Regions from separate parts of the Kitasatospora sp. NPDC018058 genome, predicted to be linked through region 1. Evidence: riboswitches for the same ligand, from Rfam matches in the RefSeq annotation. Region 1 holds a riboswitch; the other holds the start of a gene.
What was found. Region 1 has a riboswitch for thiamine pyrophosphate ahead of thiO (glycine oxidase ThiO). Riboswitches for the same ligand answer to the same signal wherever they lie in the genome.
Positions count from the first base shown of each region.

Region 2: it holds a riboswitch for thiamine pyrophosphate, as region 1 does, so the genes downstream of both, ACH4E7_RS04465 (purine-cytosine permease family protein) here and thiO (glycine oxidase ThiO) in region 1, are expected to answer to the same signal.

Region 1 covers NZ_JBIRFA010000004.1:289,437-299,851, forward strand. The annotation lists gene ACH4E7_RS08100 (thiazole synthase) at 1-752, opposite strand, end outside; gene thiS (sulfur carrier protein ThiS) at 756-965, opposite strand; gene thiO (glycine oxidase ThiO) at 962-2,137, opposite strand; TPP riboswitch at 2,141-2,253, opposite strand; gene ACH4E7_RS08115 (NAD(P)/FAD-dependent oxidoreductase) at 2,377-3,579, shown strand; gene ACH4E7_RS08120 (Rv2175c family DNA-binding protein) at 3,613-3,978, shown strand; gene thiE (thiamine phosphate synthase) at 3,975-4,625, shown strand; gene ACH4E7_RS08130 (polyprenyl synthetase family protein) at 4,651-5,757, opposite strand; gene metF (methylenetetrahydrofolate reductase [NAD(P)H]) at 5,932-6,846, shown strand; gene ACH4E7_RS08140 (hypothetical protein) at 7,034-7,906, shown strand; gene ACH4E7_RS08145 (hypothetical protein) at 8,024-8,419, shown strand; gene ACH4E7_RS08150 (hypothetical protein) at 8,475-10,415, shown strand, end outside.
Region 2 covers NZ_JBIRFA010000002.1:409,803-420,217, forward strand. The annotation lists gene ACH4E7_RS04460 (glycerophosphodiester phosphodiesterase family protein) at 397-1,221, opposite strand; gene ACH4E7_RS04465 (purine-cytosine permease family protein) at 1,301-2,716, opposite strand; TPP riboswitch at 2,709-2,857, opposite strand; gene ACH4E7_RS04470 (S1C family serine protease) at 3,087-5,069, shown strand; tRNA gene ACH4E7_RS04475 (tRNA-Ser) at 5,133-5,220, shown strand; gene ACH4E7_RS04480 (MerR family transcriptional regulator) at 5,359-6,186, shown strand; gene ACH4E7_RS04485 (FAD-binding oxidoreductase) at 6,366-7,730, shown strand; gene ACH4E7_RS04490 (hypothetical protein) at 8,187-8,516, shown strand; gene ACH4E7_RS04495 (pyridoxal 5'-phosphate synthase) at 9,044-9,814, shown strand; gene ACH4E7_RS04500 (EamA family transporter) at 9,827-10,415, opposite strand, start outside.

The DNA of each region.
Region 1 (10,415 bases):
ATCGCGGAGGAGGCCTCGGCGTGGAAGCGGCGCGGGATGCGGCCGGCCCGGTGGGCGAGCCGGCCGGCCTCGGCGGCGTGCCGCATCGCCTCGGCCATCAGCACCGGCTCCTGAGCCCGGGTCACCGCGGAGGCGAGCATCACCGCCGAGCAGCCCAGCTCCATCGCCAGCGCGACGTCGGAGGCGGTGCCGGCGCCCGCGTCCAGGATCACCGGGACGCCCGCGCTCTCCACGATGAGCTGGAAGTTGTGCGGGTTGCGGATGCCCAGGCCGGAGCCGATCGGCGAGCCCAGCGGCATGATCGCCGCACAGCCGACGTCCTCCAGCTTGCGGGCCAGCACCGGGTCGTCGTTGGTGTACGGGAGCACGGTGAAGCCGTCGTCGACCAGGGTCTCGGCGGCGTCCAGCAGCTCGATCGGGTCGGGCAGCAGGGTGCGCTCGTCGGCGATCACCTCCAGCTTCACCCAGTCGGTGCCGAGCGCCTCGCGGGCCAGTCGGGCGGTCAGCACCGCCTCGCCGGCGGTGAAGCAGCCGGCCGTGTTGGGCAGCACCCGGATGCCGTTGCGGGTCAGCACGTCCAGCACGGAGCCCTGGGTGGTGGCGTCGACCCGGCGCATGGCCACCGTGGTCAGCTCGGTGCCGGAGGCGAGCAGCGCGCGCTCCAGGATCTCCAGGCTGGGCGCGCCGCCGGTGCCCATGATCAATCGGGAGGAGAAGGTCGTCCCGGCGATGGTGAGAAGGTCGTCGGCCATGGCTCAGCCTCCCTGGACGGCGGTGAGGATCTCGACCCGGTCGCCGGTGTTCAGTGGCGTCTCGGACCACGAACTGCGGGGCACCACGGCCTCGTTGAGGGCGGCGGCGACTCCGGTGTTGGCCTTGCTGACGGTGGCCACCACCTCGGCGAGGGTCGTGGCGGCGGGCAGCCGGCAGGGCTCGCCGTTGACGGTCAGGGCGATCTCGGTCATGCGGAGGCCTTCGTGGTGGAGTGGTCGGGGGAGAACCGGGTGGGTGTGAACGGCCTTGCGAGGTCCGGGACTTCTCCGGTGGCCAGATACTCGGCGACCAGGTCGGCGGTCACCGGGGTGAGCAGCACGCCGTTGCGGTAGTGGCCGGTGGCCGCGACCAGTCCGGGCAGCGGGGTCGGGCCGAGCAGCGGGGCGTTGTCCGGTGAGCCGGGGCGCAGTCCGGCGGCGGTCTCCACGAGCGGAAGTTCGGTGATGCCCGGAACCAACTCGTGGGCATCGCGCAGGAGTTCGTACACCCCGCCGGCGGTGACGGTGGTGTCGTAGCCCTGCTCCTCGGTGGTCGCGCCGATCACCAGCTCACCGTTCTCGCGCGGCACCAGGTACAGGTGCCGGCCGCGCACCACCGCGCGGACGTTGCGGGAGAGGAACGGCCGGTAGGCGTCGGGGATCCGGAGTCGCAACACCTGCCCCTTCACCGGGCGGATCGCGGGCAGCACGCCCTCGGGCAGGCCGGGCAGCCGGTGGCTGTGCGGTCCCGCGGCGAGCACGATCTGATCGGCGGTCACCGTCTCCCCGGTGCCGAGCCGGGCGCCGACCGCGCGGCCGTCCTCGACCAGCAGCTCGACGGCCTCGGCGCGCCGACCGACGACGCCCGCGCGCTCACCGGCCAGCAGCAGTGCGGTGAGCAGCCGCCGGGGATCCACCTGGTGGTCGTTCGCGACGTGCAGGCCGCCGCGCACGCCGGGGGCCAGCATCGGCTCCAGCCTGCGGGCCTCCCGACCGGTCAGCCAGCTCGACTCCAGGCCGAGCCGCTGGTGGAAGGCGTGCAGTTCGCGCAGTTCCTCGCGGTCGTCGGAGTCCAGTGCGACGGCGATCGTGCCGCACCGGCGGTAGCCGGTGTCCTCGCCGCCGCTAGCCTCGGTGAGCTCCGCGGCGAAGGCCGCGTACCGCTCGTTCGAGGCCATGCCGAGGCGCAGCAGCGGCTCCTCGCCGTACTGCAGCTCGGTGACCGGGGCGAGCATCCCGGCCGCGACTGCGGCAGCCCCGCGGCCGGGGGAGGGGTCGACCACGATCACGTTCCGCAGCCCGCGCTGCGCGGCGCGCCATGCGACGGCGAGGCCGACGATGCCCCCGCCGATCACCAGCACGTCGGCGTGGGCGCCTGATGGCAAGCGTGACAAAGCTGCTCTTCTCCCTTCGCCGGTATGACCCGGATCAGGTTCGGACGGTCGCGGGCCGTGTCAGCCCGCCTCTCAGCCCGGTACGCCGGGCTCCCGTGTGGTGCACCCACCTTAACGCCGGGGGTCGGCCCGGCCGAAGGGTCGTGTGAGGGGTGGGACGGGTGAGCGGGGAGCGTGCCGTCGGGGTCCGGGGTGGACGGCCGCCGGATGCCCGCGCGGCGCTGAGTACAGTGACGGGCGTGGCAGAGCTGAGCGGAACGGATCAGGTGGTCGTCGTCGGAGCCGGGCTGGCCGGGGCGCAGTGCGCCCTGAAGCTGCGGCAGGGCGGCTGGCGGGGGCGGATCACACTGGTCGGCGAGGAGCCGCACGCGCCGTACGACCGGCCGCCGCTCTCCAAGGACGTGCTGCTCGGCAAGGCCGACGCCACCACCCTGGACATCGACTACGGGCAGCTCGGCATCGAACTGCTCACCGGCCGCCGTGCCACCGGCCTCACCCCCGGCGTGCTCCACACCGACGGCGGCGACCTCCCGTACGACTCGCTGGTGATCGCCACCGGCGCCGTCCCGCGCGCCCTGCCCGGCGCCGAGCGCGCGCACCTGCTGCACACCCTGGACGACGCACTGGCGCTGCGCGCGCTGCTGCGCCCGGGTCTGCGACTGGTGCTGGTCGGCGCGGGCTGGATCGGCGCCGAGGTGTCCACCGCCGCGCGGCAGGCAGGCTGCGAGGTGACCGTGGTCGAGGCCGGCCCGGCGCCGGTGCCGGGCGCGCTGCCGTCCGAGGTCGGCTCGGCGATGGCCGCCTGGTACGCCGAGGCCGGGGTCGAGCTGCGCTGCGGGGTCGGTGTGGCCGCCGTCGAGCCGGGGGCCGTGCTGCTGGCGGACGGTTCGCACCTGCCCGCCGACGAGGTGGTGGTCGGCGTCGGCGCCCGGCCCGCGACCGGTTGGCTGGCCGGCTCGGGCATCGAGCTGGACGGGACCGGCGCGGTCGTGGTGGACGAGGCGCTGCGCACCAGCCTGCCCGGTGTCTTCGCGGCCGGGGACTGCGTCAGCTACCCGTCGGCCCGCTCCGGCGTCCGGCTGGCCGTCCAGCACTGGGACCACGCGCTGCAGTCGGGCGAGGCCGCGGCCGCCGCCGTGCTCGGGGCGGACGCGCCGTACGACCCGGTGCCGTACTTCTGGTCCGAGCAGTTCGGGCGGATGGTCCAGTACGCCGGTCGGCACGCCGAGGGGGACGAGCTGCTGTGGCGCGGCGGCCCGCAGGACGCCTCCTGGTCGGTGCTCTGGCTGCGCGACGGGGTGCCGAGCGCGCTGCTGGCGGTCGACCGGCCACGTGACCTGACCCAGGGGCGGAGGCTGATCGAGCGCGGGACGGCGCTGGACCGGACCCTCGCGGCGGATCCGTCGGTCGCGCTGAAGGGGGCCACCGCTTAGCGCCGGGGGGCGTCGAGGTGGCAGTCTGGTGCCGTGAGTGAGATCGATGCCAAGACTGACGCCCTGGTCCCCGAGTGGCTGTACCTCCCCGACATCTCCGAGCGGTGGGGTGTACTGGTCACCGAGGTCCGCAATATGGTCAAGAAGGGTGACCTGATCGCGGTCCGCCGCGGTCCCAACAAGTCGCTGCAGGTCCCGGCGGCCTTCATCGACGAGAGCGGCCCGGTGAAGCACCTCGTCGGCCTGCTGACCGTCCTGCGGGACAGCGGGTTCTCCGACGAGGAGATCATCGAGTGGATGTTCACCGAGGACCCGACGCTGCCAGGCACCCCGGTGCAGGCGCTGTGGGAGAACCGCGCGACCGAGGTCAAGCGCCGCGCCCAGGCCATGGCGCTGTGAAGACCGACCTGCGGTCCCGCCTGGCCGACGCCCGGCTCTACCTGTGCACCGACGCCCGCCGCGAACAGGGCGACCTCGCCGAGTTCCTGGACGAGGCGCTGGCCGGCGGGGTGGACATCGTCCAGCTCCGCGACAAGGGCCTGGAGGCCAGGCAGGAGCTGGAGGCCCTGGAGGTCTTCGCCGACGCCTGCCGTCGCCACGGCAAGCTGCTGGCCGTCAACGACCGCGCCGACGTCGCCCACGCGGCCCGGCCGGACGTGCTGCACCTCGGCCAGGACGACCTTCCGGTGCCGGCCGCCCGGGCGATCCTCGGTGAGGACGTGCTGATCGGACGGTCCTGCCACGCCGAGTCCGAGGTGGACGCGGCGATCGCCGAGCCGGGCGTGGACTACTTCTGCACCGGCCCGGTCTGGCCGACCCCGACCAAGCCGGGCCGCCCGGCGCCGGGCCTCGGCCTGGTCTCGTACGCGGCGAAGCAGCCCACCGACCGGCCGTGGTTCGCCATCGGCGGGATCGACCTGGGCAACCTGGACGAGGTGCTGGCCGTCGGGGCCCGCCGGATCGTCGTGGTCCGGGCCATCACGGCGGCGGACGACCCGCGGGCGGCCGCCGCCGAGCTGTCCCGTCGGGTGCGCGCGGCGCGCTGACCCGTTCCGGGGCCGCCCCCGTCCCTCAGTACTTGCGGACGGTGGCGGCCTCGGCCAGCGCCAGCAGCACCGTACGGGCCCGCTCGTCGGCGAGCGGCGCCGTCTCCAGCGCGGCCAGCGACTGCCGCATCAGCTCCTCGATCCGGTGCTCCACCAGCTCGGACGCGCCGCTGCGGGCGACCAGCTCGCGCAGTTCGGCGACCTCCTCGGCGGCCAGGTCCGGCGCGCCGAGCCGGGCGTCCAGGTGCCGGGCGTCGGCGGCCGGCAGGGCGCGCATCGCGTGCGCGACCAGCAGGGTGCGCTTGCCCTCGCGCAGGTCGTCCCCGGCCGGCTTGCCGGTGACGGCCGGGTCCCCGAAGACGCCGAGCAGGTCGTCCCGCAGCTGGAAGGCCTCGCCCAGCGGCAGCCCGAACGCCCCGAGGGCCTCGACCAGCTCCGGCCCGGCCCCGGCGAGCAGGGCGCCGACCTGCAGCGGTCGCTCGATCGTGTACTTCGCCGACTTGTAGTGCAGGACGGTCTGCGCCCGGTCCAGCGCGCCCTCGTCGGCGGAGTCGCCGGCCACCGGCTCCAGCACGTCCAGGTACTGGCCGACCATGACCTCGGTGCGCATCAGGTCGAACACCGGCTTGGCGGCCAGCACGGCGGCCGGGTCCAGGCCCGAGCGCAGGAACAGCTCGTCGCACCAGATCAGCAGCAGGTCGCCGAGCAGCACCGCGGCCGAGGCGCCGTACTGCTCGCGGTCGCCGCGCCAGCCGCTGTCCCGGTGCAGGGCCTCGAAGCGGCGGTGGATCGAGGGCAGGCCGCGGCGGGTGTCGCTGCGGTCCATCAGGTCGTCGTGCACCAGCGCGCTGGCCTGCAGCAGCTCCAGCGCGGCCGCCGCGTTGGCGATGCCCTCGATCGCGGCCGGGCCGCCGGCGCCGCGCCAGCCCCAGTAGCAGAAGGCCGGGCGTAGCCGCTTGCCGCCGTCCAGCAGGAAGTCGCGCAGCGCGTCGGCGGCGGGCACCAGCTGGGGTGAGATCTTGCCGAGCAACGCGGACTGGCCGTCCATGAACGCGGTGAGGGCGGCGTTGACGCGCGCGCGGACGTCCTCCACGTCAATGGGGTTGGCCGGCCGGTTGCTGGACGAGGTCACGATGCTGCTCCGCTGGTTCGCTGGGGGTGCAGCAAGCGTAGCGGGGGAGCTGGGAACGGGCGTGCGAGCAGGCCTGCGGGGGTGTCCGGGCAGAAGCGAAACACGGTCCACCACTTGTCCCGAATCGTGGGATCGAGTTGTCGGGCCCCTTCGAAGGCCCGATAACCTGCCAGCATGGCACTCGGCATCGCTTCCACGAGATCGGACCGCGCACAGACGGTCCGCGAGCTCCTGGCGGCCGGAAAGCGCTCCTTCTCCTTCGAGTTCATGCCGCCGCGCAGTGAGGTCGGCGAGCAGAAGCTCTGGGACGCCATCCGTCGGCTCGAACCGCTGGACCCCAACTTCGTCTGCATGACGTACGGCGCCGGCGGCTCCTCGCGCGAGCGCACCGTCAACATGGTCGGCCGGATCGCCACCGAGACCACGCTCACCCCGGTCGCCCACCTGACCGCGGTGGACCACTCGGTCGCCGAACTGCGCAACATCATCGGCCAGTACGCCGACCAGGGGGTGCGCAACATCCTCGCGGTCCGGGGCGACCCGCCCGGCGACCCGATGGGCGAGTGGGTCAGCCACCCGGAGGGCGTCACCTACGCGTACGAGCTGGTGGAGCTGATCAAGGGCATCGGCGACTTCTGCGTCGGCGTCGCGGCCTCGCCGAACATGCACCCGCGCTCGGACAACTGGGACGACGACATCCGGCACTTCGTGACGAAGGTCCGCTCCGGCGCGGACTACTCGATCACCCAGATGTTCTTCGAGGTGGACGACTACCTGCAGTTCCGCGACCGGGTCACCGCCGCGGGCTGCGAGACGCCGATCATCCCGGAGATCATGCCGGTGACCAACGCCAAGCAGCTGGAGCGCTTCCCGCAGCTCAGCGGTTCGGCCTTCCCCGCGGAGCTGGAGGCCCGGCTGCGGGCGGCCGTCGACGACCCGGCGGCGCTGCGGGCGATCGGCATGGAGCACGCCACCGCGATGGCCGAGCGCCTGCTCGCCGAGGGCGCGCCCGGCCTGCACTTCATCACGCTCAACCACTCCACGGCGACGCTGGAGATCTACCAGAACCTGGGGCTGCACCAGCGCTAGGAGCCGATCGGGCGCGTTCCCGGGCGAGCGTTCACGAGCCCGTCACCGCATCGACGGTGGCGGGCTCGGTCGTGTGCGGCCGGTGCCGTCGACGGCGGGAACGCGATGCGGTACCCCGGCCGTTGAGCGGGTACAGTCGCCGCACACGCGCGGCGCGCGCGGGCACGCGACTGGAGGTAGCGCGCGGATGGGCATCGGATTCCTGCTGCTGTACGTCGCGTTGGCGGTGGTGGCGCTCTGGCTGATCGCCGAGGTGCTGTTGCAGAACCGGGCGCCGCTGTACTGGCGGGTGCTCGCCCTGGTGGGCTTCCTCGGCGTCGCCGCCGGGATGGCCCTCGGCTCGGTCGTGGTGATCGGCGCCGGGGCCGGGCTGTTCGCGGTGGGCCAGGCTTTCGTCACCCTCTCGGTCAAGCGCGGCCGTCAGAACGGCTGGTCCCTGCGGAAGGCCGACGGCGGCCTGCCCGGCCCGCTCACCAAGGTGCCGCTGCTCGGCGCCCTGACCGGCGGCGCGGCCACGGTCGCGGCCGTCGCGGCGACCGAGGAGCGGGTCGGCGAGGTCAGCGCGGTCGAGGAGACCCCGGTCCCGCTCCCGGTCCCGGAGCCGGCCGCCGAGGAGGTCCCGGAGGTCGAGCAGACCGCCGCCTTCGAGATGCAGGAACTGGCCCAGGACGGCGTCTACGCCCCCTCGTACTACGACCAGCAGCAGGCCCAGCCGCAGACCCAGGACCCGTACGCCGCGGCCTACCAGTCCGGCTACGACCAGCAGCAGTGGCAGACCCAGCAGCAGCCCGCCTACGCCTACGACCAGCAGGGCTACGGCGGCTACCCCCAGCAGCAGGACCCGTACGGCGGCTACCAGCAGGCGCAGGACCCGTACGCGGGCCACCAGCAGCAACAGCACCAGCAGCAGGCCTGGGACCCGAACGCCCAGCAGCAGTGGCAGCCCCAGCCCGACCAGGCCCATCCAGACCACCTTGGCCAGGGCATCCCGCAGCAGCCGATGTACGACCAGAGCGGCTACGGCTACCAGCAGCAGAACACCTGGCCGTCACACGGCTGAGTGGAATTTCCCCAAACCGCCCCCAGTGCCCCTGCTGACCCAATACTCTGTGCGCGTACCTGCGCCGGAGGCTGAGAGCAGCCAGGGAAACGGCGCCTTTCCTCGGGGGCACATGTCATGGATCCGATCAGCACCGCGGCGTTGGCGGGCGCCACGCTCGCCGCGACTGCGGCACTCCAGTCCGTGGGCGAGGAGGCCGGCCGGTCCTCGTGGACGGTGGCCTCCCGTCTGGCGGAGCGCATCCGGCACCGGTTCGCGGGCAACCACGAGGCCGAGGGCGCGCTGGCCCGGGCGTGTGACAGCCCGGACGACGAGGCCGCGGTAGGTGAGCTGCACCGGGTACTGCGCGAGTACATGCTCCAGGACTCCGAGTTCGCGCAAGAGGTCCGTCGGCTCGTGGACGAATCGGTGCGGTCGGCTGGCGGAGTGGGCGGGGTCAATGCAGCGGTCATCAAAAACGTCCAGGTGAACCACGGGAAGGTTGAGGTCGCGGGCGACCTCAACTTCTCCTGACCGCTGCCGGGGCTGCCCCAGGGCGGCCACCAGGCCCGTGTGAAAGATCCAGACGTTGAGTGACGAAGCGACGGCGTCCCACGCCGAGCGCGGCAGCGCCGACCCTGCAATGGGGGACCGTTCCGAATCGCCGGGTGACGCGGTTGCCGAGAAGGAGCCAGCGCCTTCGGGGACGGCCGAGGAGGGCGAGGGGCCGCTGAACGAGGCGGCCGCCCTGGTGGCGCTCAGCAAGGGCGCCGACGATCCGCAGGAGTGGGCGGACACCGCGCGGGCGGCGCAGATCGCGGACCTGATCGCCCACCGCCTGCGGGACGACCCCTCCGGGCTGCGCATCGGCACGCTCGCCCTGTTCCAGGACACGGTCAGCTTCGGGGGCGGCTTCAATGCCCATGGCCGCACCGCTGAGCGCGCCGGCGCGTCGGCGTCCCCGGACGGTTCCCTGGTGCGGATCGAGCCGGACGAGCAGAACAGCCATCTCGCGTGCTATGTCTGGCCGCGTGGCTACAAGTCCGCGCTGGAGCTGCTGCAGGAGTGCCATCTGATCGTGCTCGCCCAGCCACCGGGGACCGGCCGGGCAGCGGCCGCGGTCAACCTGTTGGTGGAGGCGCTGATCGACGCGGGGGCGGCGGACGGCGGCAGCTGCTACCGGTCGACCGATCCGTCCGCCGTGCTGAGCGCCACTTGGGCGCCGCCCCACAAAAACGCCGGCTACCTGGTCGAGTTGGACGACCGCTCGGCCCGCGGCGGCACGGTCTACGACGCCGTCGAATCCGGATGGCTGGCCGCCGCCGCGTCGACGCTCAAGGCCGGGAACAGTTTCATGGTCGTGATTACCGGCCCGCCCCGCGGGGCGCTTGCCTGGGCCGCGGACCGCACCCCGTACGTGTTCCCGGACCTCGGCACGGTCAACGCCACCGAGGTGCTGGAACGCCATGCTCTGGGGCCGACACCGGATGAGGGGGAGCGGAGGGAGCTCCGGGAGCGGCTGGTGAGGTCAGGCGCCGCCGAGGCGCTGCGCGAGCAGCCCGAACCCGCGATCGCCGTGGCTCTGGCCCGGACCGTTCGGGCGAGCCGTGATCTGGCGGAGCACGTCGCAGTGCTGCGTGATCCGAGCGAGCAGGTCCGGCAGTGGTTCAGCCGCCACGAGGACCTTGAGGCGCTGTGCTTCGCCGTCGCCGCCGCGGTGCTGGAGGAGTCCAGCTATCTGACCGTGTCCGACGCCGCGATCCAGCTGCACACGGCACTGGTCCGGGACCCGTACACGCTGAAGGGGCTGCGCTACCAGGACAGGCTGGGATACGACCAGCCGTGGATCACGGTGAGCGGGTCCGTGGAGGGCAGGGCGTCGCGGCCGTTCGGACCGCCGCAGGTCAGCTTCCGGAGCCCGCTGGTCCGGCAGGCCGTCCTGGCTCACGCGTGGTCGTACCTGGACGGAATGCGGAACGAGCTGCTGGCATGGCTACGCAGGCTGCTGGTCCACAGCGATGTCGAGGTCCGGGCCCGCGCCGCCGTCGCCGCGGGCGTGATGGCCTGGAGCGATCACGAGCACGCTCTGCACCGGTACCTCTCGTCCTGGTCCAGCAGCACGGTCTGGCCGGTACGGCAGGCCGCCGCCACGGCGCTCGGCGTCGTCGGTGGGCGGCCCGAGCTGGCCGAGGCGGTCTGGACGAGGCTCGACCGGTGGGCTGTCGAGGGGACGTCGGCGGCCGCTCGGCGCCAGGCGAAGACCGCCGCCACGGCGGTCGGCGGCCTGCTCGGCCGTGACGCGCCGGACCGCGCGCTGGCCGTCCTGTGCACCGCCCTTGCCTGGAAGGACGACTGGGGCAACCTGGTTCCGGTGGCGTGGAGCATCGTCCGACTGAACGATCAGGGGCGGGCCGACGCGGTGCTGGCGGCGCTGCTGGAATGGTCGAAGGCCCAGGACCTCTCGCCGATGGTCGCCAAGTCGCTGTCGGTGTTCCTGTTCAGCGCCGAACGGACCCACCCGGCCACGGCC
Region 2 (10,415 bases), on a different contig from region 1:
TCGTCAATGACCGGTTCCGGTATCTGCCGGTCACCCAGATCTCGACGCAGTCGGCGCCGTGCGACCCCGACACTCGCTGGGCCGTGCGGCACTGCCATGGTCGATGAGGTCGGCCCAACTCCTGTGGGCACAGTACGCGCCACCATCAACGCCACCCCCGGACCTCCTTCAGCGTATGCCGAGGGATGGATGCCCCTTGGTAATGCGTCGGAAACGACCGCCGGAGGATCCCGCGAGTCCATTTCGAGCAGCGCGACTCAGGGTCGACCAGAGGCCATTCCGTGCTCACCCTCTGTCGCCCGAACGCAAGAATTCCGACAATTACGTGCGCGGAAGGTTTGGTTGCCGACCAGTGTGATCAGGCTGAACCGGTACGGCCTTCGGCTCGCCGGCGGATCACCGCCTGAGCTGGGCCAGCACCTCCGCGGGCCGGTTGGTGATGATCGCGGCAACGCCCAACTCCAGGCAGAGCTCGACGTCGGACGGCTCGTCCACGGTCCACACGTGCACCTCGTGGCCCAGCTCGCGCAGTCGGGTCACCAGCTGCGGCTTGGCCCGGACCAGGTCCATGCCCGGCCCGGCGATCCGCGCGCCACCCGGCAGCGGCTTGCCCGGACGCAGTTGGCCGAGCAGCGGCAGCATCCGCTCGAACAGGAACACCCGGTGGTACTCCGGCGCGGCGGCGGCGACCCGGTTCAGCGCGATCGAGGAGAAGCTCATGATCCGGGCGGCCGGTCGGTCGCCGTCCCGGGTCGGGCCGATCTTGAACCGCTCCAGCATCCGCAGCAGTTCGCCCTCGACCCGGCCGCGGAAGCGCACCGGGTGCTTGGTCTCGATGGCCAGGTCCACCGGGCGGCCGCAGTCCACCACCAGCTCCAGCAGGCGCTCCAGCCGCAGCACGCCGCGCAGCTCGGGGTCGGTGCTGGGGCGGCCGGTCTTCCAGGCGCCGAAGTCGTACGCCTCCAGCTCGGCGAGCGTCATCGCGGAGACGGTGCCCCGGCCGTTGGAGACCCGGCCGATGCGGCGGTCGTGCACGCAGACCAGTTCGCCGTCGGCGGTGACCCGGACGTCGCACTCGACGGCGTCGGCGCCCTCGTCGAGCGCGCGCCGGAAGGCCGCGAAGGTGTGCTCGGGCAGGGCGTGGGAGGAACCGCGGTGCGCGATCACCTGGACGGAGGGCGCGGTGCGCGCCGTCGCCGAGGACAGGTCTGGGCTGGTCACGGGGGCAACGATAGGGGGCCGAGGTGAAGCGGAGGCGAAGCCGGTCCCAATCCGAGGGGCCGGCTTCGCCTCCGCGGCCTCAGGACCGCGCCGCGCGCCGGGTCAGCGGGGTGAGCGCGAAGGTGACCAGGGCGGGCACCAGGAAGGCGAACAGCGAGGCGGAGGTCCACTCCTGCGGGGTGAAGTGCAGCGCCCGCTGGGCCGAGGTCCAGAAGTCCGTCCACCAGTCCGCCACCGTGGTCGGTGCGATGAACTGGTAGACCGCGAAGCCCAGCACCCACGGCAGCAGCATCAGCCAGCGGGACGGCGCCTTCTCGGAGAGGTCCCAGCCCTGCCGGCCGGCTCCGAAGAAGTAGTCCACCGCCAGCACCGCGAGCAGCGGTACGAACACCGAGCCGATCAGGCTGAGGAAGTTGCTGTAGGTGTCGGTGAACTTGTCGATCTGCAGCGCCAGCACGGTGGTCAGCACGCCGATCCCGCCGCTCAGCACCCGGCGGTCCACCCGCGGCAGCAGGTTCTGCAGCGACATCGCGGTCGAGTACACGTTGGCGAAGGACTGGTCGGTCTCGCGCACCACCAGCACCAGCAGGAACAGCCAGCCGGCCCAGACGCCGAGGAAGGAGTCGAAGATCCGGCTCGGGTCGCCGTCGGACTGCAGCAGCGCCATCAGGCCGAGCACGTAGCACCAGACCTGGGCGACGGTGTACCCGGAGAAGCTGCCCCAGAAGGCCGAGCGGGCGGTGCGCGAGTGCCGGGTGTAGTCGGCGGCCATCGGGACGAAGGAGACCGACACCGCGATCATCGCGTCGGTGGCGCCCAGGAAGCCGTGCCAGTTGCCCGCGCCCGGGTCCGGCACGCCCTGACGGCCCAGCTGGACGGTGAAGTACACCATCGCGACCGCGACCGCCCCGGCCACGAAGCGGCGCAGCACCGCGATCGCGCCCAGCGGCCAGATGGTCAGCACGGTGGTCAGCGCGCCTGCGGCCAGCACGAACAGCCAGCGGTAGCCGCTGGTGTGGGCGACGGTCTGCGCGCCCGCCGAGATGGTCAGCAGCTCGAACACGCCCCAGCCGACGCACTGGACGATGTTCAGCACGGTCGGCAGGTAGGACAGCCGGGTGCCGAACAGCCCGCGCAGGTTGGCCATCGCGGGGGCGCCGGTCCGGGCGCCGATCAGCGCGGCCACGCCGAGCATCGCGGTGCCGACCGCCGTACCGGCCACGATCGCGGTCACCGAGGCGGCCAGCGACAGCTCGCTGCCCTTCTCGCCGAGCACGGTGGCGGCGGTGGAGAAACCGATCAGGCTGACGCCCAGGTTCATCCAGAGCGCGAAGTGGTCCCGGAAACGCAGGGTGCGCGGCGGCTCGGTGTCCAGCACCAAGGGCGCCTCGACCCGCTCGTCGGTCGCGGGGGCGGCGGCCGAGTCCGCCGGAAGATCGGGGAAATCCTTGGACGCGGGCGCGTTCGAAGAAGAGGATGGCGAAGCAGGCGGCATGGCCGATACTCCCTACGCCGGCATTACCCGGACAGGTTCCGGCGGTCAGCGCCCCCTCGACGGTCCGCCGGTTCCCCCCTTGGCGTACGGTCGACATGCGCACTCTCAGCCTGGTCGGTCCAAGCTCCCGCGTGTCAGTTTGGAGCGACAGGCTAACCGGCACGGGTACGAACGCCAAAGGCCACGGGGTGCGCGGTCCGCATCGCGGACCGTCCGGGTGGGGGAGGGGAGCCCTCGACGGTCACCCGTCGTCACTGTCGTCGGTGCCGGCTAAGGATTCTTATGAGTTCTTCAGAGGGGTCCTTACGGCAATCGAATCGGCAGTGCGAAAAACTATGGTCCTTGGTTCTGTCAGCTATGGAGGTCGTCCGTGAGCACCGAGCGCGAGGTTGGGCCCACCGGGCCGCAGGGGGAGCAGCCCGCGGGTCCCCAGGAGGCGGCTGGCTCCGCTTCCGACGGCACCGCTCAGGGCGGCCACAAGCCGACGATGGCGTTCAGCCGGGTACCCGAGCCCGAGGCCAAGCCGGAGGCCGCTGACGCGGCGCCGGCCGACGGCGCTCCGGGCGACGGCGGGCACAAGCCGACGATGGCGTTCAGCCGGGTCCCGGAGCCGGAGGCCAAGCCCGAGCCGGCTGCGGCCGAGGCCGCCCCGGAGGCTCCGGCCGCCGAGGCCGCTCCCGCCGAGGGCGGGCACAAGCCCACCGTGGCCTTCACCAAGGTCCCGGCGCCGGAGGCCCCGGCGGCGCCCGCCGAGAAGCCCGCGGTCGACCCGGTCACCGGCTACATCGACGCCCCGCCGCCGGTGCTGCCGCCCGCGCCCCCCGTCGCGCCCGCTGCGCCCGCCGCGGCGGCCCCCGCCGTGCCGGCTGCTGCGCCGGCCCCGGCCCCGGCCCCGGCCGCCCCGGCCCTGCCGCCGGCTGCCAACCCGTACGCGACCCCGTCCCACGGCGTGCCCGCCGCCGGTGCGCAGGACCCGTACGGCGCTCCCGCCGCGGCTGCCCAGGAGCCGTACGGCGCTCCGGCCGCCGCCGGCCAGGAGCCCTACGGCGCCGCGCCCGCCGGTGCGCCCGCCGCCCACGACCACCACCCGTTCGGTGCCGGCCAGCCGCTCGGCGGTTGGGGCGCCGGCCACGACGCCACCTCGGGCGGCGCGGGCTACCCCGGCGGCCCCGGCGGCCCGCTCGGCTACCCGGCCGACTACTCCGGCGGCCCGAACGGCCCCGGCGGCCCGCGCAAGAAGCGCGGCGGCCTGGTGGCCCTGCTCGCGGCCGTCGCGCTGGTCGCCGGTGTGGCCGGCGGTGCGATCGGCGTGGTCGCCACCGGCCACACCAGCAGCAGCAGCTCGGTGGACGACCACCGCAGCACCACCGTCCAGGCCAGCAACACCCAGAAGAACGAGCCCGCCCCCGGGTCGATCGCCGCCATCGCGCAGAAGGCGCTGCCCAGCGTCGTCACCATCAAGGCGCAGGGCAACGGCGAGTCGGGCACCGGCACCGGCTTCGTCTTCGACACCGAGGGCCACATCCTCACCAACAACCACGTGGTCGCGCCGACCCTCAACGGCGGCAAACTGACCGTCAAGTTCGCCGACGGCACGTCCTACAGCGCCTCGGTGCTGGGGCACGCCGAGGGCTACGACGTCGCCGTGGTAAAGATCGACAACCCGCCGAAGGGCAAGCTGGCGCCGCTGCCGCTGGCCGACTCCGACAAGGTCAACGTCGGCGACGCCACCATCGCGATCGGTGCGCCGTACGGCCTGGAGTCCACCGTCACCAGCGGCATCGTCAGCGCCAAGGACCGTCCGGTCGCCTCCGGCGACGAGACCGGCTCGCAGGCCTCGTACATGAACGCCCTGCAGACCGACGCCTCGATCAACCCCGGCAACTCCGGCGGCCCGCTGCTCGACTCCAGCGGCGCGGTGATGGGCATCAACTCGGCGATCCAGTCCAACGCCTCCGCCAACGGCCGGGCCGGCAGCATCGGCCTGGGCTTCGCCATCCCGATCAACCAGGCCAGGTGGGTCGCGGACACCCTGATCAAGACCGGCAAGCCGGTCTACGCCAAGCTCGACGTGCTGCGCAACGACGACTACAAGGGCGACGGCGCGCAGATCCAGACCCGCGACATCCAGGGCCAGTCGGCCGTCACCCCCGGCGGCGCGGCCGACAAGGCCGGCCTCAAGCCGGGCGACGTGATCACCAAGCTCGGCGGCGTTCCGATCGACAACGGCCCCGCCCTGGTCAGCCGGATCTGGACGCACAAGCCGGGCGAGACCGTGGACGTCGAGTACACCCGCAACGGCCAGCCGTTCAGCACCAAGGTCACCCTGGCCGAGCGCGTCGGCGACCAGTGACCCCCGGGTGCGCGGAATCGTGTGCGCCGAACCCCGCCGGAACCGTTAGGCTGACCTCCGCCTGGAGAGCTGCCCGAGCGGCCTAAGGGAACAGTCTTGAAAACTGTCGTGGCGTGACCCGTCACCGTGGGTTCGAATCCCACGCTCTCCGCTGGTAGGAGAACCACCTGCTCAGGGCGGGTGCCGAGACCACTCGGCACCCGCCCTCGGTGTTCGTCGGGGCGGTTCGGGGCGGTCCGACGGCCGGGGTTGACCCTGACACCGTGGGAGGCGGTGGAGTGGGAGCACCATGTTGAACATCGGAGACTTCGCCAACCACGGCCGGGTGTCGGTGCGGATGCTGCGCCACTACGACGCGATCGGACTGCTGCGGCCCGCCCGGGTGGACCCGGTCACCGGGTACCGCTCGTACGGGGCGGGCCAACTCGCCCGGCTCAACCGGGTGATCGCGCTCAAGGACCTCGGCTTCACGCTGCAGCAGGTGCGGGCCGTCCTGGACGAACAGGTGGACGCGGCCGAACTGCGCGGGATGCTGCGGTTGCGGCGGGCCCAGCTCGCCGCGGCGATCGCGGCGGACGAGCGGCGGCTGGCCCGGGTGGAGGCGAGGCTCCGGACGATCGAGAGCGAGGGGAACATGTCCGAGCACGATGTCGTGGTGAAGCCCGTCCCATCCGTCCGGGTGGCCCAACTGACCGGCGTGGCAAGGAGTTACCAGCCGGAGGACATCACGCCGGTGATCGGCCCGCTGTTCGACGAGCTGTGCCGCCGGATGGCCGCGGCCGGCATCGAGGAGGCCGGCCCGGCCGTCGCCCGTTACGAGGACGCCCCGGAGGGTGACGGCTCGGTGCTGATCCTGGTCGCCGTGCCGGTCGGGCCGTCGGTGCGGCCCGACGGGTGCGACTTCGAGGTGGCCGACCTCCCGCCGGTCGAGGAGGCCGCGGCCATCGTCCACCGCGGGCCGATGGACGACTCCATGGCCAGCTTCCAGGCCCTGGCCCGCTTCATCGAGGAGAACGGCTACCGCTCGGCCGGCTATGCCCGCGAGCGCTACCTGGAGTGCCCGGAGGACCCGTCCGGCTGGGTCGTCGAACTCCAGGAACCGGTGACCCGCCGCTAGGGCGTGTGGGCCCTCGACCAGGTCGAGGGCCCTGGCGCCGCGCCTGACCCCGGGCGTGCCCCTGGTCTTGTCCAGGGGTACCCCGCGTGCGCCGACATCCCCGAGGCCCACTTGCCCGCCCCCTCCCCTCCGGGCAGAGTGCGGAGGTGGAGGCGGGTGGCCATCGAGTGGAGGCGGCGATGAGCGATCTGATGGACCGGCTGGTGCAGGGCCTCCCGGCGGAGGCCGTCGTGGTGGACCCCGATGTGACCGCCGCCTACAGCCATGACATGGCGGGCTTCTGCGCCGCCGGTGTGCCCGCCGTGGTGGTGTTCCCGGAGACGGTGGAGCAGGTGCGGCATGTGCTGCGCACCGCCACCGAACTGCGGGTGCCGGTGGTGCCGCAGGGGGCGCGGACCGGGCTGTCGGGCGCGGCGAACGCCGTGGACGGGTGCGTCGTGCTGTCCCTGGTGAAGCTGAACCGGATCCTGGAGATCGATCCGGTGAACCGCATCGCGGTCGTGGAGCCCGGTGTGGTGAACGCCGAACTCTCGCGGGCTGTGGAGGAGGTGGGGCTGTACTACCCGCCGGACCCGTCCAGCTGGGAGTCCTGCACGATCGGCGGCAACATCGGCACCGGCGCGGGCGGGCTCTGCTGCGTGAAGTACGGCGTCACCGGTGAGTACGTGCTCGGGCTGGACGTGGTGCTGGCGGACGGGCGGCTGCTGTCCACCGGGCGCCGGACGGCCAAGGGAGTGGCCGGGTACGACCTGACCCGGTTGCTGGTCGGTTCGGAGGGCACGCTCGGGGTGGTGGTGCGGGCGGTGCTGGCGCTGCGGCCGGTGCCGGCCCCGCAGCTGGCGCTGGCGGCGGAGTTCCCGAGCGCCGACACGGCCGGCGCGGCGGTCTGCGAGGTGATGGCGCGCGGGCTGACCCCGTCGCTGATGGAGCTGATGGACGCGGTCGCGGTGCGGGCCGTCAACGAGCTGGGGCAGATGGGGCTGCCGGAGTCGACCCGGGCCCTGCTGCTGGTGGCCTTCGACGGGCCGGACCGGGAGGCCGAGTTGGCGAAGGTCGCCGAGCTGTGCCGGGCGGCCGGGGCGACCGAGGTGGTGCCGGCCGAGGACCAGGCGGAGTCCGACCTGCTGCTGGCGGCCCGTCGGCTGGCGCTGCCCGCGATGGACCGGCTGGGCACCACGATGATCGACGACGTCGTGGTGCCGCGCTCCCGGTTGGCCGAGATGCTCAACGGCGTCGCGGAGATCGCCGAGCGGCACGCGCTGACCATCGGGGTGGTCAGCCACGCCGGGGACGGCAACACCCATCCGATCGTGATCTTCGATGCCGCGGACGAGGAGCAGGCGGTACGGGCCCAGCGCTCCTTCGACGAGATCATGGCGCTCGGGCTGGAGCTGGGCGGCACGATCACGGGGGAGCACGGGGTGGGGCTGCTCAAGCGGGACTGGCTGGCCCGCGAGTTGGGGCCGGTCGCGCTGGACCTGCAGCGGCAGCTGAAGGCGGTCTTCGACCCGCTGGGAATCCTCAACCCGGGCAAGATGGTCTGATTCTCCACACCCGCGGCTCGCTCTGGCGTTGCTCCCTGTTGTCGGTATTTTCAGTACGACTTTCAGATGGTCTATGAATGGCTGAAAAAGTCGATAGGGAAGGGTGGTCGAACTTTTCGGGGGCGCGTTCACAGGTGGGCTGCGCCGGGGTGGTGCGCCTAGTGGTTCGCGCGGCGTCGAAGCGCCGTTTCCCGGAGGTCGTCGAGCAGCCTCCCGTTCGGACGAAGTGCCAGGTCAGCGGTGGCGCGTCGGCGCGCTGTCCGGATCGACTGCCGTTATGCGCAGCGCGGGTGGATATCACGCTAACGGGCGAAAATCGCCCCGTCGACTAGTGCTTTGTCGATTTGTTGCGGAAGTCTGTCTCCCGGCGTCGCAGCCTGCAGGGGTTCGTCTGGCCGGCGAACTCCCGCACCCCGTGCTCGACAGTGCTCGATTAACAGCTTCTTGGAGGCTCACATGGCTCGCATCCATACCCGGCGGGCGGTCGGGTTCCTGCTCGCCGCCCCACTGGCGGCCGGCCTGCTGCTGGCGGGCGCCGGTGCCGCGGCCGCCGACAACGGCGCGGGTGCCGTGGCCGGCTCCAACGCCGGCGTGGTGTCCAACACGGGTACCGGCAACGTGTTCGGCGGGGTCGACGGCAACTACGTGTCCACCCAGCAGACGGCCACCGGTGCCGGTGCCTCGAACCAGGACAACACCCTCGCGGTGAAGGACAACGCGGGCAACGTCCTGGCCGGCCAGGGCAACAAGAACATCAACGTCATCTTCGCCCCGATCTTCCGCTGACCGCCTCGGGCACCACCGACGGCGGGGGCGCCGGAGGTGGACGGCCGCAGGTGAGCTGAGCATCCGTGGAGGGGCTCGAAGCGGTCCCGGGCGGGCTTTCGTCCGGGTGCGGATCGGACAAGTGCTTCGACCGGCCAAGCGGAAAGGGTCGCCGCGAAACCGGCCTCGTGGGCGGTGCCGTCATCGGCACCGCCCACGAGTGCGTTCGGCGACCGGTCGGCGGGAAGCCCCGGGGCGGTACGAAGAACCCGGCCCGGCCTACGGAGTCCCCGGTCCGGCGTGCGAAGTGCCCGGTCCGGCGTACGAAGCCCCTGGTCCGTACGGAGCTGCTGGTTCGTACAAGTCGCCTGCCCGTACGAGGCCCCCGGCCCGTCCGAGCGGCCCGGATCCGTTCACCGAGGGCCCGCGCCCGGAGCCGTCGGTCCACGGCGGTACGGTTGCGCTCCGACAGCGCACCACGTGCCCGGGCCCGGAACGGACGGCCCGGCCGGCGCGACGACCGCGGCAACCGGAAGGAAGGGCGCGCGATGGCGGCGGAGGACGAGGACCTGACCGGTCCGGAGGGGGCCAGGCCCGCACCGGAGCCGGAGGCACGCCCGGCGCCGCCGGACGAGCACCGGCCCGAGCCGAGGTCCGTCCCCGAGCTGCTGCTCGGCCGCCCGCCGATGGCCCGCCCGCTGCCCTCCTTCGACCACGAGGCCGCCCCCGCCGAGCCCGGCCCGCTGTTCGTGGACTGGCTCGCCACCGCTCTGGACGCCGGGGTGCTGGACCCGCAGGCCTTCACCCTCTCCACGGTCGACGCGGACGGCGTGCCGGACGCCCGGGTGCTGGTGCTGCGCGACGTCGACGCGGCCGGCACCGGCTGGAACTTCTCCGCCGCCGCCGACAGCCCGAAGGGCCGTCAGCTCGCCGACCACCCGGCCGCCGCGCTGTCCGTCTACTGGCCGCAGCTGGGCCGCCAGGTTCGGGTCCGCGGCACCGTCGAGCGGGCCGCCGACCTGGTCGCCGCCGCCGAGTTCGCCACCCGCTCGCCCGCTGCCCGGGTCGGCGCGCTGGTCGGGCGGCAGAGCGAGCCGCTGGGCGCGCTCGCCGAGTACGACGAGGCGGTGACGGTCGCCCGTCGCCGGCTGGAGGCCACCCCGGACGCGGTCGCGCCGGGGCACGCGGTCTACACCCTGTGGGCGCACGAGGTGGAGTTCTGGCAGGGCGACGCCCAGCGCCGGCACGTCCGGCTGCGCTACACCCGCACCGGCCCGGTCCGCAGCCCGGAGTGGTCGCGCACCCTGCTCTGGCCCTAACGCCCTAACGTCCTATCGCCGTCCGGCCAGCGTGGCCCCCACGCTGGCCGCCACCACGCAGCCGATCCCGGCCAGCTGCGGCGCGCCCAGCAACTGGCCGAGCACCACCAGCCCGACCAGCGCGCTGACCGCCGGCTCCAGGCTGACCAGCACGCTGAACACCCGCTGCGGCATCCGCCGCAGCGCGGTCATCTCCAGCGCGTACGGGATCACCGGCAGCAGCAGTGACACCCCGGCCACCGAGGCGAGCAGCACCGGTGGCGAGGCGCCGGGCGCGGTCAGCCCGTCCCAGGCCTCGCCGAGCCCGAACGGCGCCAGGGTCAGCGCGCCGACCGTCATCGACACCGCCAGGCCCTGGAACCCCTGGAAGCTGGCGCCGACCTTGTCGGTGAACAGGATGTACGCCGAGTAGCAGGCGGCCGCGCCGAAGGCGTACAGCAGGCCGACCGGGTCGAGCGAGCCGCCGCCGTCGCCCTCGCCGAGCAGGGTCAGCAGCACCACGCCGGCCGCCGCGAGCAACGCCCAGAGCAGGTGGCTGGCGCGCCGGGCGAAGACCAGGGCGACCGCGAGCGGGCCGAGGAACTCGATGGTCGCGGCGGTG